Linked DNA regions of Bdellovibrio bacteriovorus. The protein of the gene in region 1 binds, or shares a complex with, the protein of each later gene. Links are inferred from orthologs where the notes say so. Each region holds a gene or a part of one and is shown on either strand. Other genes may lie near its edges. The genes, in order: secY and secA.

What was found.
Region 2: the proteins of secY (region 1) and secA are in contact, whole or in part, in a crystal structure (PDB 3DIN), measured with the Thermotoga maritima proteins. The link is inferred for Bdellovibrio bacteriovorus from one-to-one orthologs. Residues at the interface, in WP_004081795.1 of Thermotoga maritima: Glu108, Gly109, Glu110, Glu111, Ala236, Glu237, Arg238, Arg239, Ile240, Thr241, Ile242, Gln243, Tyr244, Ala245, Arg246, Arg247, Val248, Thr249, Gly250, Arg251, Arg252, Val253, Tyr254, Gly256, Ala257, Ser258, Thr259, Tyr260, Leu261, Pro262; in WP_004082002.1 of Thermotoga maritima: Glu261, Ala262, Arg263, Lys300, Ala301, Arg302, Thr303, Ile304, Ile305, Leu323, Tyr324, Asp325, Pro326, Val329, Ser330, Tyr333, Ile336, Lys340, Phe345, Val349, Glu363, Phe364, Tyr374, Ser375, Gly376, Gly377, Glu393, Ile395, Thr482, Ser483.

What each region holds. Positions count from the first base shown.
Region 1 is NZ_LUKE01000001.1:407,114-410,367, reverse strand. The notes cover bases 40-2,969. They hold secY (preprotein translocase subunit SecY), read left to right. Parts: upstream 40-805; coding sequence 806-2,134; downstream 2,135-2,969. Other genes in these bases: rpmJ (50S ribosomal protein L36), read left to right, coding at 2,907-2,969; AZI86_RS01935 (adenylate kinase), read left to right, coding at 2,134-2,769; rplO (50S ribosomal protein L15), read left to right, coding at 369-806; rpmD (50S ribosomal protein L30), read left to right, coding at 181-366; rpsE (30S ribosomal protein S5), read left to right, coding at 40-164. In the rest of the region: more of rpsE, read left to right, coding at 1-39; more of rpmJ, read left to right, coding at 2,970-3,020; rpsM (30S ribosomal protein S13), read left to right, coding at 3,023-3,254. UniProt on the Escherichia coli protein: The central subunit of the protein translocation channel SecYEG. Consists of two halves formed by TMs 1-5 and 6-10.
Region 2 is NZ_LUKE01000001.1:1,617,622-1,621,142, forward strand. The notes cover bases 146-3,342. They hold secA (preprotein translocase subunit SecA), read left to right. Parts: upstream 146-463; coding sequence 464-3,142; downstream 3,143-3,342. Other genes in these bases: AZI86_RS07915 (ankyrin repeat domain-containing protein), read right to left, coding at 146-273; AZI86_RS07925 (zf-TFIIB domain-containing protein), read left to right, coding at 3,143-3,342. Outside these bases: more of AZI86_RS07915, read right to left, coding at 1-145; more of AZI86_RS07925, read left to right, coding at 3,343-3,521. UniProt on the Escherichia coli protein: Required for protein export, interacts with the SecYEG preprotein conducting channel.

The DNA.
Region 1 (3,254 bases):
CTGCGGCTCCTGGTACTGGCGTTATTGCTGGTGGCGCGGTGCGTGCGGTTCTTGAATCTGTCGGTGTAAAAGACATTCTTACTAAATGTGTTGGTACTCGTAACCCGCACAATGCAGTAAGAGCGACTATCGACGGCTTAAAACAGTTGAAACAACAGCTGTAATAGACGGGTGAATCAGATGGCTAAAACATTTGTTCTTACATTGAAAAGATCAACTAACAAGTGCACTCAAGATCAAAAAGATGCAGTTCGTTGCCTTGGTCTTAAAAAAATTCGTAGCACTGCAGAAGTGAAAGATTCTCCTGCGGCGCGTGGAAATATTATGAAAGTTCAACATCTTGTCGATGTTGAAGTTAAGGGGTAGTCATGAGCTTGCTAAGTACATTAGCTCCAAAAGCCGGATCTACGCATTACCCAAAAAGAATCGGTCGCGGTATCGGTTCTGGTATGGGTGGCACATCTACTAAAGGTCACAAGGGTCAATTGGCTCGTACCGGTGGTACTGTGCGCCGTGGTTTCGAAGGTGGTCAAACACCTATGCACCGTCGTTTGCCAAAATTTGGTTTCAGCAACGTTAAGTTCGCTAACAACTTTGAAATTGTTAATCTTGAACAACTTGCTAAACTTTCTGGAGAAGTAACTCCTGAATCTCTACAAGCTGCTGGACTTGTTTCCAAAGGCGCTGTTAAGATTTTGGGAAAAGGCGAGCTTAAAACAGCTTTGACTGTTAAAGCTCATAAATTCTCAGAAAGCGCTAAGAAAGCTATTGAAGCTGCTGGCGGCAAAGTCGAGGTAATTAAGTAGTGTCTGCAATTGAGAGCATCGCAAAGAATTCCGATCTTCGTAAACGCATCTTGTTCACTTTAGCGCTGTTAGCTATCTACAGAGTAGGTGTTCACGTTCCAACCCCAGGTGTGGATGGAAACGCGGTGCTCTCATTTTTCCAAGCGCAGAACAATGGCATTTTTGGCCTGTTCAATACCTTCACGGGTGGTGCGCTTTCTCAATTCTCAATCTTTGCATTGGGAATCATGCCTTACATCTCGTCTTCAATCATTTTCCAGCTTTTGACTTCGGCGATTCCATATCTTGAAGCTCTTAAGAAAGAAGGCGAAGCAGGCCGTCGTAAGATCAATCAATACACTCGTTATGCGACTGTCGCTTTGGCTATTATCCAAGGTTATGGAATCAGCACGTGGTTGATGAACTCGACAAGTCCCCAAGGACAACCTCTGGTGATTGCGCCGGTGGTGGCGTTTCTTCCGTTCCAAATCATGACAATCATCACCCTGACCGCAGGTACATGCTTTATCATGTGGCTGGGTGAGCAAATCACCGAACGTGGCATCGGTAACGGTACTTCTTTGATCATCTTTACAGGTATCGCAGCGGCGATTCCTCACGGTGCTCAACAATTGTGGGAGCTGATGAGATCAGGCGAAATGCGCTTTGCGGTCATTTTGGGTCTGATCATTTTCATGGTGGCGATCATTGCGGCAGTTATCTATATGGAAGTTGCGCAACGTCGTATCACGGTACAGTATTCTCAACGTCAAGGTGGTGGCGGAATGCAGTCAATGCAAACCCCTTCAAGCCATCTTCCAATTAAAATCAACTTTTCTGGGGTTATCCCGCCGATCTTCGCGAGTTCTTTGCTTATGTTCCCTGCGACCATGGCTCAATTCGTGAATGTACCTTGGTTGAAAGCGCTTCAAGACTCATTGAATCCGTCTGGGACGATCTTCAATATCTTGTTCGTTCTTTTGATCGTATTCTTTTCGTTCTTTTATACTGAGATCGTTTTCAACCCTAATGACGTTGCTGACAATCTTAAAAAATACGGTGGTTTCGTTCCTGGTATCCGTGCTGGTAAAACCACAGCTGATTACATTCAACGTGTTCTTGAGCGCGTGAATGTTCTAGGTTGTATCTATCTTTGCACGATCTGTATCTTGCCAGGTCTTTTGACTTCTCAATTGAATGTTCCTTTCCACTTCGGTGGAACCAGTTTGTTAATCTTAGTCGGTGTTGCTTTGGATACTGCTCAGCAAATCCAATCTCACATGATCACTCAAAAATATGAGGGCTTCCTAAAAGGAGCTAAGATCCGTAGCAGAAGGGTTCAATTTTAATGAACTTGATCCTGTTCGGGGCTCCGGGAGCCGGCAAAGGTACTCAGTCTGAATTGCTTATTAAGCGTAAAGATATGACTCAGATCAGCACGGGAGATTTATTCCGCGCTGCCATCAAGGGTAAGACTGAACTAGGCCAGCAAGCTCAAGCCTTTATGGACAAGGGGCAGCTCGTACCGGATAGCATTGTTATCGGTATGGTAGAGGAAGTGCTAGCTAAAGGTGTAAAAAACTTTATTCTAGACGGCTTCCCAAGAACTGTGGCGCAAGCGCAGGCATTGGATGAATTGTTAAATAAAATGCATCTCACAATCGGAAAAGCCATTTTTTTGGAAGTTCCGATGGAGATATTGATGGATCGATTGACGGGTAGACGGGTTTGCAAAAACTGTGGGGCTGTCTACCATATCGTTAGCAAGCCTACCACGAAGGAAGGCGTTTGTGATAACTGCGGCGGCGAAGTCATTCAGCGAAATGACGATAAGGCGGAGGTCATTGGCACTCGTCTTAAGGCCTACGAAGAATTCACAAGCCCCCTAAAAGATTTTTATAAAAAAGCAGGCAAGTTCACGGCAGTGGACGGCAACCGCGAAACTGAAAATGTATACAACGAAATCGAAAAAATAATATCTTAGATAGACCACTGTATTATTTTTTTTATTTCTAGACTTTAATTCTTTTCAGCGTTAGTGTGCCGGACCGCGTTCGTGTTATTGCCAGTATTTTTGCCTCTACTATCGGGGGCAAAAGAATTAAGCATGGGAAGACAGTTATGAAAGTAAGACCATCGGTTAAAGCTATCTGTAACAAATGTAAAGTTATTAAAAGAAAAGGCGTTATTCGCGTTATCTGCGAAAACCCTAAACATAAGCAAAGGCAGGGTTAAAAATGGCACGTTTACTTGGTGTCGACTTACCTAGAAATAAACGAGTTGAAATCGCTTTGACGTATATTTACGGCATCGGTCGCCCTCGTGCGGCTAGCATCTGTAAACAAGTGGGTATCCCCCATGAACTTCGCACTGAAGGTTTAACGGACGAGCACATTGCTAAAATCCGTGGAATCATCGAGCAAAGCTTCAAAGTTGAAGGTGATCTTCGTCGTGAAATCGGCCTCTCTA
Region 2 (3,521 bases), 1.2 Mb from region 1 along the record:
AACCTCAATCAGCGCCGTGCGCTTGTAAGCTTTTGCGGCCTGCAGGGGTGTCAATCCATCAAATTCAGATTCAAGAGCGGGATCAGCGCCATTTTCTAAAAGAAATAGGGCGATATCGTCGTGGCCGGCGATGATGCTTGCGACTAGTGAAGTCGAAAGGATCTCAGGATGTTGGTAATTGGGATTTACACCATTGATGATGTGATATTTGACCAGCTCAAAGTCGCCGGAACTCGCCGCTAGGTACATTTCTTTCCAATCGCCTGCTGACATAATACCTCCCAAAGCGCCGGTAAATCTGTATCGTAACCAAATGATGTCAAGGTGAGGACCGAAAAGAGCTGTCTTTGGTCGAGTCTTTGGTGGAAATCTCAATTTCTCGAATGAAATCGCAACAATGACGCAGCTAGAAAAGGTCCGTTCGCTTGCACCCGTTGTCTATTTGGGTCTATTCTTGAAAACTATGGTGACACAGATTCTTACAAAAATATTCGGAACAAAACACGACCGCGAAATGAAGAAGATCCAACCTTTGGTTGATAAGATCAATTCACTTGAACCTCAAATGAAGGCGTTGTCGGACGATCAACTCAAAGCCAAGACTCCTGAATTTCAAGAGCGCTTAAAAAAAGGTGAAACGGTCGAAGACATTTTGCCAGAAGCCTTTGCGGTTTGCCGTGAGGCTGCGACTCGTGTTTTGGGCATGCGCCATTACGATGTTCAGTTAATTGGTGGTATCGTTCTTAATCGCGGCAACATCGCCGAGATGAAAACCGGTGAAGGTAAAACCTTAGTGGCGACTTTAGCAGTTTATCTGAATGCCCTAACAGGTAAAGGGGTTCACTTAGTCACCGTGAATGATTATCTAGTACGCCGTGATGCTGAGCACATGGGCCGCTTGTATGGATGGTTGGGTCTTACGACCGGTATCATCGTTCACGGGCTGAACGACCAACAACGTAAAGAAATGTACGCTTGCGATATCACTTATTGCACGAACAATGAACTAGGCTTCGATTATCTTCGCGACAATATGAAATTCGATTTGAATGATTACGTTCAGCGCGGTCACAATTTTGCGATTGTGGATGAGTGTGACTCGATTCTTATCGACGAAGCACGTACGCCATTGATCATTTCTGGTCCAGCAGAATCTTCCACGGACAAATATTTGCAAGTAAATGCGATTGTTCCACAACTTAAGCGCGATGTTCATTTCACCATGGAAGAAAAAACCAAAACGGTTTCTTTGACCGATGAGGGAAATGCGAAAGTTGAACAATTGATGGGTCTTTCAAATCTTTATGACCCGGAAAATATTGAAATTCTTCATCACATGTATCAAGGCCTTAAGGCGCACTATTTGTACCGCCTGGATGTTGAATACATGATTAAAGATGGTGAAATCGTGATCGTTGACGAATTCACCGGCCGTTTGATGCCGGGTCGTCGTTGGTCTGATGGTCTTCATCAAGCGATCGAAGCCAAAGAAGGTGTTGAAGTTAAATCTGAAAACCAAACTTTAGCGACCATCACGTTCCAAAACTATTTCCGTATGTACAACAAGCTTTCGGGCATGACGGGTACGGCGGACACTGAAGCGGTAGAGTTTAATAAAATCTATAAATTGGCCGTGAATGTGATTCCGACCAATCGTCCAATCAAACGTATTGACGAAGAAGATGTTGTTTATAAATCTGAAAAAGCAAAATTCAAGGCGATCACGGCCGACGTTAAAGAGCGTATGGCCAAAGGACAACCAGTTCTCGTCGGTACTGAGTCTATTGAAAAATCAGAAGCCTTAAGTGCATTCCTTCGTAAAGAAGGCATCAAACATGAAGTGCTAAATGCGAAACAACATGAGCGTGAAGCAGAAATCATTGCTCAGGCGGGCCGTAAAGGTGCCATTACGATCGCGACCAATATGGCGGGTCGTGGAACGGACATCATGCTAGGTGGTAACGCTGAGATGATGGCTAAAACTGCTGTGGGTAACGACGACAGTCCGGAATACCAAGAAATGGTGCAAAAATTAAAAGGCCAGGTCGAAGCGGAACGCGCCGAAGTGCGTGCGCTAGGTGGCTTGTGCATTATCGGTACCGAACGCCACGAATCGCGTCGTATTGATAACCAATTACGTGGTCGTTCAGGTCGTCAAGGGGATCCAGGCGGATCTAAATTCTATCTTTCATTAGAAGACAAGTTGATGCGTATCTTTAACGGGGAACGCATTCAAAAAATCATGGAGATGTTAAACATCCCTGAGGATGAGCCGATCACCGCAAAAATGGTGACGAACGCTATTGAAGGCGCGCAACGTAAAGTCGAAGGCCATAACTTTGATATTCGTAAGAACCTAATGGAATACGATTCTGTTATGAACTCCCAGCGTGGTGCGATCTATGGCATGCGCCGTAAAGTTCTTGAAGGTCAAGACATCGAAAGAACGACACTTGATTGGTTGGGGGACGTTGTTTCTACTTTGTTAGACACTTACGTTCCAGAAAACGTGAAAAAAGAAGAATGGAGCATCGAAGGATTGAACAATTCTTTGTCGCAAACATTCGGCTTTAAAATCGATTTAGAAAATAAACCTGTGAACTCTGAAACAGTCACCGATGCCGTAAAAGGTGGGGTGAAAACAGTTTTAGATCGTCAAAAAACTTCGATGGGTCCTTTCTTTGAACAAGTTCAAAAGATGATCTTGCTTCAAAGTATTGATACTCACTGGAAGAATCACTTGTACGTGATTGATAAATTAAAAGAAGGTATTGGTCTGCGCGGTTACGCCCAGAAGGATCCTTTGATTGAATATAAAAAAGAAGCTTTCAAGGCTTTTGAGAAGTTGAATGAAGTTATTAAAAAAGACGCGATTGAAAAAATCATGCGCGTTCAATTAGTAGCTCAACAATCTGAAGAGCAAGTTTTAGAAAGCCTTCGCCCGGATGAGCCAGATTTGGATGGGTTGGATTACTCTTCTTCGACGGAAGCAGATATCGGGCATTCACTTCCTGATTCTTCAGCGAATGCGCAACCTGAAAAACGTCGTATGACCTTCCAAAGCGGTCCACGCAATGACGATCGTCCGATGAATCGCGAAGAACGTCGCCGCATTGAAAAGTCTGGTAAAGGAAAACGCTAATTGGCTCAATGCCCGAACTGTCATAATTCGGTCGAGATTCTTGATAGGCATTTGGGGACATTGTTTACTTGCCCCAAATGCAATGCCGTTTTCTTTGTCGATTGGAACGGGCAACCGGAAATGGCCAATCACGAAATAGAAGTCGAAGCTCCGGTGGAAGAAGCATTTGTTCCACCCATCGATGTTCCTCAAGCTCCTTACGAAACGAATATCGAGCCCACATATGTGGGTGAAATTCCGCAAAATATTCCTGAAGAAATGGCGCCGCCAGAAGAGCCTTATTTAGAACCTGCCCAGGAAATCCCTGCCGGTTCGGAGATACACACGCCCCAGGATTACCAGCAGCCTCAGGAATACCAACAGAACTATCAAGACATTC